Regions from separate parts of the Serratia proteamaculans genome, predicted to be linked through region 2. Evidence: predicted binding sites of a transcription regulator. Region 2 holds the regulator's gene; the other holds the start of a gene.
What was found. The regulator PhoB, encoded in region 2, activates phosphate uptake and scavenging genes when phosphate is short. The targets are predictions, from matches to a motif close to CTGTCATAAAACTGNCNNAT.

Region 1 (5,430 bases), 850 kb from region 2:
TCAGGACATCACCCAGTGGCAGACCTCACGTATCATGCGTGAGGCGGTGGCCATTGTGCCGGAAGGGCGGCGGGTGTTCTCGCGCATGACGGTGGAAGAGAATCTGGCGATGGGCGGTTTTTTTGCCGACCGTCAGCAGTATCAGCAACGCATCGAGCGGGTGTTCGAGCTGTTCCCACGCCTGCTGGAACGCCGTGCTCAGCGCTCCGGTACCATGTCCGGCGGTGAGCAACAGATGTTGGCGATCGGTCGTGCGCTGATGAGCCAACCAAAGTTACTGTTGCTCGACGAACCCTCCCTGGGGCTGGCACCGATCATTATTCAACAGATTTTTGACATCATTCAGCAACTGCGCGAAGAGGGAATGACCATCTTCCTGGTGGAGCAAAACGCCAATCAGGCGCTGAAACTGGCAGATCGTGGTTATGTACTGGAAAACGGCCGCGTGGTGTTGGAAGATACGGGAGCCGCATTGTTAGCAAACGAAGCAGTTAGGTCGGCATATCTGGGCGGCTGAAATACCCGTCGTCTTTCAAGCTACAGCGTTGTTAACTGCACTCGCTTACCTCAGTCACTTACTAAAGTAAGCTCCTGGAGGATAAGCGAGTTGGTCGCCTGGCTGTAACTGGAAATCCATAGGGTATTAGAGGGAATTTACCGATAAAGGTAACTCAGGCTGCACCTGCATTTTTAACGATTACGAGAAGAAGAAGAAATGAACACAGAAGGGTTACTCGCGCAGCGCATCGTAAAAGTAAAAAGCTCGGCAATCCGTGAATTGCTCAAGCACAGTAAGATGGAAAACGTCATTTCGCTGGCGGGCGGCATCCCCTCTGATGCCCTGTTTGATTTCGAAGGTTTGAGCATCGCTACCCATCAGGCGATCACCGAGCAGCCGAAAAGCGCCTTCCAGTATGGTCTGACCGAAGGCAGCCCGGTGCTGCGTGAGCGCATTTGTGAGCTGTGCGCCCAGCGTGGTGTTTCTGCCACCGCCGAAGAAGTGATGGTGACAGCAGGATCTCAGCAGGCGCTGGATCTGGTGATGCGTGCCATCGTCAACCCGGGCGACGTGTTTGTGGTGGAGCGTCCGACCTATCTGGCGGCGTTACAGACGCTGGAGCTGGCGGAAGCCAACATCATGTCGGTGTCGTCCGACAGCGATGGTATGGTGGTCGAAGAGCTGGCCGAGCTGCTGAAAACCCAGCGTATCAAGGGCGTGTATGTGGTGCCGAACTTTGGCAACCCGAGCGGTATCACCCTGAGTGCAGCCCGTCGCGAGCTGTTGGTGAAGCTGGCCGCAGAGCACAATTTCCTGATCATCGAAGATGACCCGTACGGCGAGCTGCGCTTTACCGAAGAGCGCCACGCCACGCTGCACCAGATTTCGCAGCAGGTGCTGGGCCATACCGATAACATTATCTACACCTCGACCTTCTCCAAGATCCTGGCGCCGGGCCTGCGTCTGGGCTGGGCAATTCTGCCGCCGTTCCTGCTGCACAAAGTGGCGATCATCAAGCAGGCGGCGGATCTGCACGCCAGCGCGCTGTCGCAGAGCATCGTAGAATGTTACCTGGGGCTGGATCGTCTGCCGACGCAGATCGAAAAGATCCGCGCAGCCTACAAGCAAAAAGGGGAGATCCTGGCCGGATTGGTGGAGCAAGAGCTGGGCGACCACATCAGCTTTGATATGCCGAAGGGCGGTATGTTCCTGTGGGCGCGTTTCCGTCAGCCGTTTAACGCCACCGAATGGCTGAAAACCACTCTGCAGCAGGGTGTGGTCTTCGTGCCGGGGGAATACTTCTTCTCTGACAATCCGGATCGCTCGACCTTCCGCCTGTCGTTCGCTACCGCCACTGAACAGCAGATGCAAGAAGCCGTTGCCCGCCTGCGTCGTTCACTGTAATTCCCACGGCGGCGGGGCACTTTTCCCCGTCGCCGACATCAAACCGCAATCTGCACTTCACTCTCCCGTCATATGGCTGTCATCTGGCGGTTATATTTCTGTCATCCGAGCATGGCATGTTATCCCCGTCATCTTTCAAGCCGCAGCGTTGTTGCCTGTCCTGATGCTTCCCTGTCACTTAGTTAACTAAGCTCCGAGGGATCCATCAGGTTGCCGCCTGGCTGCGACTTGAAAGCTATAGGGGAACGCTTCCGAACAAGAATTGATTCTTTTCGCTCACGCGCTTATTACACCAGCTTTTTTCAGGAGTTAGGCATGCTCACCTACGCTATTCGCAAAACTACGCTGTGCGTCGCGTTGACCCTGGCGGTCAGCACTCAGGCACTGGCGGCGACCGAGATCCCGTTCTGGCATTCGATGGAAGGTGAATTGGGTAAAGAAGTGGACTCCCTGGCGGACCGCTTTAACCAGTCGCACACCGACGTCAAAATTGTCCCGGTTTATAAAGGTAACTACGAACAGAGCCTGGCGGCGGGCATTGCGGCCTATCGCTCCGGTAAAGCACCGGCGATCCTGCAGGTGTACGAGGTGGGTACGGCAACCATGATGGCCAGCAAGGCGATCAAGCCGGTGTATGAGGTGTTTAAAGACGCCGGTATCAACTTTGACGAGTCGGTGTTCGTGCCGACGGTGTCCGGTTACTACACCGATAACAAGAGCGGGCACCTGCTGTCCCAGCCGTTCAACAGCTCCACCCCGGTGCTGTATTACAACAAAGATGCGTTTAAAAAAGCCGGTTTGAACCCGGACCAGCCGCCAAAAACCTGGCAGGAACTGGCGGCGGATACCGCCAAACTGCGCGAGGCCGGCATGAAGTGCGGCTACGCCAGCGGTTGGCAGGGCTGGATCCAGCTCGAGAACTTCAGCGCCTGGCACGGGGTGCCATTCGCTACGGAAAACAACGGCTTTGGCGGTACCAGCGCCAAGCTGGAGTTCAACAAGCCGTTGCAGGTCAAGCATATCCAACTGCTGGAAGAGATGAACAAGAAGGGTGACTTCACCTATTTCGGCCGTAAAGATGAATCCACCGAGAAGTTCTACAGCGGTGACTGCGCCATTACTACCGCATCATCCGGCTCACTGGCGGATATCAAACACTACGCCAAATTCAACTACGGCGTGGGCATGATGCCGTATGACGCCGACGCCAAGAATGCGCCGCAGAACGCCATCATCGGGGGTGCCAGCCTGTGGGTGATGAATGGCAAAGATGCCGCCACCTACAAGGGTGTCGCCGAGTTCCTGCAGTATCTGGCGCAGCCGGAAATTGCCGCCGAATGGCACCAGAAGACCGGCTATCTGCCGATCACCACCGCCGCTTACGATCTGACCAAGCAACAGGGCTTCTACGACAAGAACCCGGGCGCCGATGTGGCGACACGTCAGATGCTGAACAAGCCGCCGTTAGCGTTCACCAAAGGCCTGCGCCTGGGCAATATGCCGCAGATCCGTACTGTGGTGGATGAAGAGCTGGAAGGTGTGTGGACCGGCAAGAAAACGCCACAGCAGGCACTGGACGCTGCCGTGCAGCGCGGTGACGTCTTGCTGCGTCGCTTCGAGTCCCAGACCAAGTAGCGTCAACCGGGACTCCGTTCCGGCGAACGACACCGATCCACCCCCTCTCCCCTGGGAGAGGGCCGGGGTGAGGGGCTCAGTCAGCCCTTCCCCCACATTAACGGTTAACCCCTATGTCATCTTCCCGTCCCGGTTTCGGCTGTAGCTGGCTGCCCTACGTATTGGTGCTGCCGCAACTGTTGATCACCGCAATCTTCTTCCTGTGGCCCGCCGGCGAGGCACTGTGGTATTCGGTACAGAGCCTAGATCCGTTTGGCCTGTCCAGCCAGTTTGTCGGGCTGGATAACTTTACCCAGCTGTTCCAGGACCCTTACTACCTCGATTCGTTTTACACCACGCTGATCTTCAGCTTCCTGGTGGCGGGGATTGGGTTGGTGGTATCCCTGTTTTTCGCCGCGCTGGTGGACTACGTGCTGCGCGGCAGCCGAATTTACCAGACGCTGATGATCCTGCCTTATGCGGTGGCCCCGGCGGTGGCGGCGGTGCTGTGGATTTTCCTGTTTAACCCCGGTCTGGGGCTGATTACCCATTTCCTCAGCGGCTTGGGCTACAACTGGAACCACGCGCAGAACAGCGGGCAGGCGATGTTCCTGGTGGTGCTGGCTTCGGTATGGCAGCAAATCAGCTATAACTTCCTGTTTTTCCTGGCGGCATTACAGTCCATTCCGCGCTCGCTGGTGGAAGCGGCAGCCATCGACGGTGCCGGGCCAGTGCGGCGTTTCTTCAATCTGGTGTTGCCGTTGATCACGCCGGTGAGCTTCTTCCTGCTGGTGGTGAATCTGGTGTACGCCTTCTTCGATACCTTCCCGGTGATCGATGCCGCGACCGGCGGCGGGCCGGTACAGTCCACGACCACGCTGATCTACAAGATCTACCGTGAAGGCTTTGCCGGTCTGGACTTGTCCAGCTCCGCAGCGCAGTCGGTGATCCTGATGCTGTTGGTGATTGGCCTGACGGTGATCCAGTTCCGTTTTGTCGAACGTAAGGTGCGCTACCAATGATTGAGAACCGACGCGGGCTGGATATCTTCAGCCACGTAATGCTGATTATCGGCGTGCTGGTGGTGCTGTTCCCGCTGTACGTGGCCTTTGTCGCCGCCACGCTGGACGACAAACAGGTGTTCCAGGTGCCGATGACCCTGATCCCGGGCGGCCACCTGTGGGAAAACATCAGCAATATCTGGCAGGGTGGCGTGGGCAACCTCAAGGTGCCGTTTTCGCTGCTGCTGCTGAATAGCGTGATCATGGCGCTGGCCATTACCTTTGGCAAAATCCTGGTGTCGGTGCTGTCGGCCTACGCCATCGTTTACTTCCGTTTCCCGCTGCGCAGCCTGTTTTTCTGGCTGATTTTCCTCACCCTGATGCTGCCGGTGGAAGTGCGTATCTTCCCGACGGTGGAGGTGATCTCCAACCTCAACCTGCTGGACAGTTACACCGGCCTGACGCTGCCGCTGATGGCTTCTGCCACCGCCACCTTCCTGCTGCGTCAGTTCTTTATGACCTTGCCGGACGAACTGCTGGAAGCCGCGCGCATTGATGGCGCGGGGCCGATGCGCTTCTTCTGGGACATCGTGCTGCCGCTGTCGAAAACCAACCTGGCGGCGCTGTTTGTCATCACCTTTATCTACGGCTGGAACCAGTACCTGTGGCCGATCCTGATCACCAGCGACGCCTCAATGGGCACTGCGGTGGCGGGGATCAAAAGCATGATCTCCACCTCCGGCGCGCCGACCCAGTGGAATCAGGTAATGGCAGCGATGATTCTGACTTTAATCCCACCGCTGGCGGTGGTTCTTCTGATGCAGCGCTGGTTTGTACGCGGTCTCGTCGACAGCGAAAAGTAACGAGAGAAATTTTCACATGGCAGGTTTAAAACTACAGGCAGTCACCAAA
Region 2 (5,430 bases):
GCGGTAGGCGCGGTCGAGGAACCTGCGGCCTGGATCTGCAAATTAACGTTGGGGTAATGCTGACTGAAGTCCTGCGCCCACAGCGCCATCAGATTGGCCAGCGTATCGGAACCGACGCTCGACAGGTTGCCGGACAGCATGCCATCCGGCTGCGCTAACGCGCCACGGCTCGCCAGCAGCGCCAGGCAAAGCAACAGCCCTCGGGTCATTCGGTTCATACCAGCCTCTCCGCGTTAATTTTTCACCGCATTCTCTGACAAAGCTGCGGGAACAATCAACCGGTTAGGCAAGGTAAAGATGAATCGGGTGCCGATGCCCTGCTCACTGAGGATCTCCAGCCGCGCGTCGTGGTGGCTGAGAGCATGCTTGACGATCGCCAGCCCCAACCCACTGCCGCCGGTCTGGCGTGAACGGGCCTTGTCGACGCGATAGAAGCGTTCGGTCAGGCGCGGAATATGCTCGGCAGCGATGCCCGGCCCATTATCACTGACCTGGAACTGCGCTCCATTTGGCGTCTGCTGCCAGCTCACCTCAATATTGGTGCCGTTCGGCGTATGATTGACGGCGTTATACACCAGGTTTGATACCGCACTGCGCAGTTGGTCGTCGTTACCGAAGACCTTGAGCTGCTCGTTCACCCGGAAAGTAATCTCATGGTTGCCCCCGCTCAGCGACTGAGCTTCGCGTTGCAGCACCCGTAGCATCAGCGGGATATCGACCCGTTCGTTCATTTCGACATTAGGCGCTGCCTCAATCCGCGACAGCGTCAGCAACTGCTTGACCAGCCCGTCCATTCGTCGGGTCTGCTCCTGCATGGTGCCCAGCGCCTTGCCGCGCAGCGAGCCATCCAGCTCTTCGTCGCTCATCATCTCCAGATAGCCCTGCAACACCGTCAACGGAGTGCGAAGCTCGTGGCTGACGTTAGCGAAGAAGTTGCGTCGCGCACCTTCCAGTTGGCGCATCTGGGTGACATCACGCGCCACCATCAGCAACTGCCCTTCGGAATAAGGCATCACACGAAATTCGACGTAATGTTCATTGTTCAACTGCAAGGTTAACGGCCGGGAGAACTCCTGCTGTTGCAGATAGTGGCTGAACTCCGGGTAACGCAGCAGGTTAAGGATGTGCTGACCATTGTCTTCCGGCCAGCGGAAACCCAACAGATGCTGCGCCAAACCGTTACACCAGAAGATATTGCCTTCGACGGTGGTCATCACCACCGCATCGGGCAGCGATTCCGCCCCGCTGCGGAAACGTTTGATCAACAGCGCCAGCTCACGACGCCGGCGACGGTTGCGCTGCTGCATCTGGTACAGGCCGTAAAACAGCGGTTCCCAGCTCCAGCGGCCAGGGGGGGGCGTCATGCTGCGATCGACCCATAGCCAGTGGGAAAGTTTGAGTTGGTTGTAGAAATTCCATACCAGCGCCGCCAGCACGGAGGCCAGCAGCAGCCAGGGCAGATAGCCGAAAATCAGCCCCAGCAGTAAGGCAGGCAGGCAGAAAAGGGCCAGCTCCAGGGCCAGCCTCTTCCAGGATAGACGTTCTAGCACGGCATATTCTCCAGCGCGGCGCGATCAGTAGCGCGTTGAGAATCGGTAGCCGGTGCCCCGAACGGTTTGAACCATTTTGTCATGACCACTGGTCTCTAACGCCTTACGGAGTCGACGGATATGCACGTCAACGGTGCGGTCTTCCACATAAACGTTAGTGCCCCAGACGTGATTAAGCAACTGCTCGCGGCTATAAACACGCTCAGGATGGGTCATAAAGAAGTGCAGTAATTTGAACTCGGTCGGCCCCATATCCAGCGCCTGTTCGTTGGCCATCACCCGGTGTGAAGAAGGATCCAGGCTCAGCCCTTGCATTTCAATCACTTCTTCCACCGCCATCGGTGAAATACGGCGCATGACCGCCTTGATGCGTGCCACCAGTTCCTTTGGCGAGAAGGGTTTGGTGATGTAATCATCCGCCCCGACTTCCAGACCACGTACCCGGTCTTCTTCTTCACCGCGGGCAGTCAGCATCATCACCGGAATATCTCGGGTCAGCGCTTCACGCTTCATATGTTTGATAAACTGAATGCCGGAGCCTCCGGGTAACATCCAGTCGAGCAACACTAAATCAGGGAACGGCTCAGACAGGCGCGTCACTGCGCTGTCATAATCCTCAGCTTCCAACGGTTGGTAACCATTCTGTTCCAACACAAAGCACACCATCTCACGGATCGGCGCTTCGTCTTCCACCACCAGTATGCGTCTTGCCATCGTCAATCCTGCCAATGTGTTAGCGATCACAGTTGATTGCGGTCGCCATTATGCGTCAGTTTTGTGACAGATTTATGAAATAAATAGCCATGAAAAAACCTGCCTGTTGTAGGCAGTAAGCATAGCGATTATTTCTAGTCACGCAGAAACATCATATTCCCTTTATAATCCCTGCCATTACTCTATCGCCCTGGGAGTGTCATGCGCCTGATCCACACCTCTGACTGGCATCTTGGCCAGTATTTTTTCACCAAAAGCCGCGCCGCCGAACATCAGGCTTTTCTGCGCTGGTTGATCGAGCAGATCGAACAACAGCAGGTGGATGCGCTGATCGTCGCCGGGGATCTGTTCGATACCGGCTCGCCGCCAAGTTATGCCCGCGAGCTGTATAACCGTTTTGTAGTCGAGCTGCAGCGCACCGGCTGCCAATTGGTGGTGTTGGGCGGCAATCACGACTCTGTGGCAACCTTAAATGAATCGCGTGAATTGCTTTCCTGCCTGAATACCACCGTGATTGCCAACGCACAGAGCGAAACCGAACAGCAAATCCTGGTGCTGAATCAGCGCGACGGCCAGCCGGGCGCGGTGCTGTGCGCCATCCCGTTCCTGCGCCCGCGCGATTTGCTCACCAGCCGCGCCGGAGAATCCGGGGTACAAAAACAGCAGGCGCTGCAAGAGGCCATCGCCGACCATTATCAAACGCTGTATCAGGCGGCCTGTGCACGCCGTGACGCGCTGGGCTTGCCCCTGCCGATTGTTGCCACCGGCCACCTGACCACCGTAGGCGTCACCACCTCCGACTCGGTGCGCGATATCTATATTGGTACGCTGGACGCCTTTCCGGCGCAGGCCTTCCCACCGGCCGACTACATCGCGCTGGGGCATATTCACCGTGCACAAAACGTCGCCAAATCCGAACATATTCGCTACAGCGGCTCGCCGATCCCCCTCAGTTTTGACGAGTTGGGCAAGGCCAAAAGCGTGTTTATGGTGGATTTCAGCGCGGGTGCCCTGCAACAGGTCAGCACGCTGGAGATCCCCAGCTTCCAGCCCATGCAGCTTATCAAGGGCGATTTGGCGCAGATCGAGCAACAATTGCAGCAGTTCGCCGATTATCAGGGTGAATTACCGGTGTGGCTGGATATCGAAGTGGCAACGCAGGATTACCTTAGCGACATTCAGCGCCGCATCCAGCTCCTGGCCGATCAGCTGCCGGTAGAAGTGGTGCTGTTGCGCCGCAGCAAAGAACAACGCCGCCAGGCGATTGAACAGCAGGACAAAGAAACGCTAAACGAACTGAGTGTTAATGAGGTGTTCGAACGGCGGCTGGCGCAGGAGCCTGAAATGGCTGAAGAACGTCGGCAACGAATGAGCCAAATGTTCCAGCAGGTGGTCGCGGCCGTTCAGCATAACGACCAGGAGCCGAGCCAATGAAAATTCTCAGCCTGAGATTAAAGAACCTCAATTCATTGCAGGGCGAATGGAAGATCGACTTCACCGCCGAACCCTTTGCCAGTAATGGGTTGTTCGCCATCACCGGGCCCACCGGCGCGGGCAAAACTACCCTGCTGGACGCCATCTGTCTGGCGCTGTACCACCAAACGCCGCGCCTTAACGTTACGCCAAGCCAAAACGAGCTGATGACGCGCCACACCGCCGAATCGCTGGCTGAGGTCGAATTTGAAGTTAAAGGCGTCGGCTACCGTGCTTTCTGGAGCCAACGACGCGCCAAAAACGCCCCGGACGGCAATTTGCAGGCACCAAAGGTCGAACTGGCGCTGCGTGAAGACGGCAAGATCCTGGCAGACAAAGTGCGCGACAAGCTGGATATGACCGCCGCGATCACCGGCTTGGATTTCGGCCGCTTTACCAAATCGATGATGCTGTCCCAGGGGCAGTTCGCCGCCTTCCTCAATGCCGACGCCAACGATCGCGCCGAACTGCTGGAAGAGCTGACCGGTACCGAGATCTACGGCCAGCTTTCCGAGCGGGTTTTCGAACAGCATAAGCAGGCCAAGGCCGACCTGGATGCACTGCACCAACGTGCCAGCGGCATTGAACTGCTGAATGACGAACAGCGTCAGCAACTGGAAAATCAGTTGGTTGAACTGGGGACGCAGGAAAATACCCTTAGCGGACAGACCCGCCAGCAGCAGCAGGCGCTGAACTGGTTACAGCAGTGGCAACAGACGCAGCACAAGCAGCAGGAATACCAACGCCAACTGAACGCGGCACAGCAGGAACAGGCCGCGGCCGAACCGCAACTGCAGCAGTTAGCGCGCAGCGAACCTGCAGAAAAACTGCGACCGCTGCTTAACGAACGTAACCGCTGCCGCCACGATCAACAGGCGCTGCAACAACAGATCGCACAGTTGACGCAGCAGCAGGCGCAACAGCTTGCCCAGATGGCGCCGTTGCAACAGGCGGTAGAACAAGCGCGCGCGCAACTGCAGGCGCATGTTGAATACCAGCAGACTCAGCAGCGTGTGATCGACGAGCAAGTGGTTCCGCTGGATAACCAGATCGCCCAGTGGCAAAAAACGCAGGCCGAACTGCAACAGGCCTGCACTAACGCCATCCAGCAATACGCACTGCAAAAAGCGGAGCTGGAAAAGCTCGAGCTTCAGCGAGCCCAGTTAACCGTACAGGCCGGACAGCATCAGGAAAAGCTTAACGGCCTCACCGCCGCGCTGGCAACGCAGCAACAGCGGCAAAATGCGCTGGAAGCCCAGTCCCCGCTGGCGGCGCTGCGTCAGCGTCAGACCGAATTGGCCGAGCTGCGTCCGGTGCGCCAGCAGTTATTCGCCCTCTCCTCGCTGTCTCAACAGATTGCCAAACGGCTGGAGCAGCAGTGGCAAGAGTTAAACGTCGGCCAAAACGAGCTAACTCAGTTAGAGCCACAATTGGAACTGGCTCGTCAACAATATAAACAACAAAAAGCCCATCAAGCCGACGTTGAAAAAACAGAAGAGCTGGAAAAACGGATCGTGGGGTTGGAAGCCGACCGAGCGCGTCTGCAACCCGGTGAGCCTTGCCCGTTGTGCGGCTCAAATGCGCATCCGGCAGTTGAGCAATACCAAGCGGTAAAGCTGTCAGAAACCTCACAGCGTCTGGAAGAAATGAAAATCCAGACCGAAGCATTACAAAAGAAAGGCGTCGAATTACG

Region 1: the regulator PhoB is predicted to act here: its motif matches at 1,969-1,988, upstream of ugpB (sn-glycerol-3-phosphate ABC transporter substrate-binding protein UgpB).

Annotation. Positions count from the first base shown of each region.
Region 1 covers NZ_OX461105.1:226,728-232,157, forward strand. The annotation lists gene livF (high-affinity branched-chain amino acid ABC transporter ATP-binding protein LivF) at 1-517, shown strand, start outside; gene QOT07_RS01025 (aminotransferase-like domain-containing protein) at 716-1,903, shown strand; gene ugpB (sn-glycerol-3-phosphate ABC transporter substrate-binding protein UgpB) at 2,219-3,538, shown strand; gene ugpA (sn-glycerol-3-phosphate ABC transporter permease UgpA) at 3,652-4,539, shown strand; gene ugpE (sn-glycerol-3-phosphate ABC transporter permease UgpE) at 4,536-5,381, shown strand; gene QOT07_RS01045 (sn-glycerol-3-phosphate import ATP-binding protein UgpC) at 5,398-5,430, shown strand, end outside.
Region 2 covers NZ_OX461105.1:1,072,771-1,078,200, reverse strand. The annotation lists gene QOT07_RS05005 (PstS family phosphate ABC transporter substrate-binding protein) at 1-218, opposite strand, end outside; gene phoR (phosphate regulon sensor histidine kinase PhoR) at 234-1,550, opposite strand; gene phoB (phosphate response regulator transcription factor PhoB) at 1,575-2,264, opposite strand; gene sbcD (exonuclease subunit SbcD) at 2,466-3,698, shown strand; gene sbcC (exonuclease subunit SbcC) at 3,695-5,430, shown strand, end outside.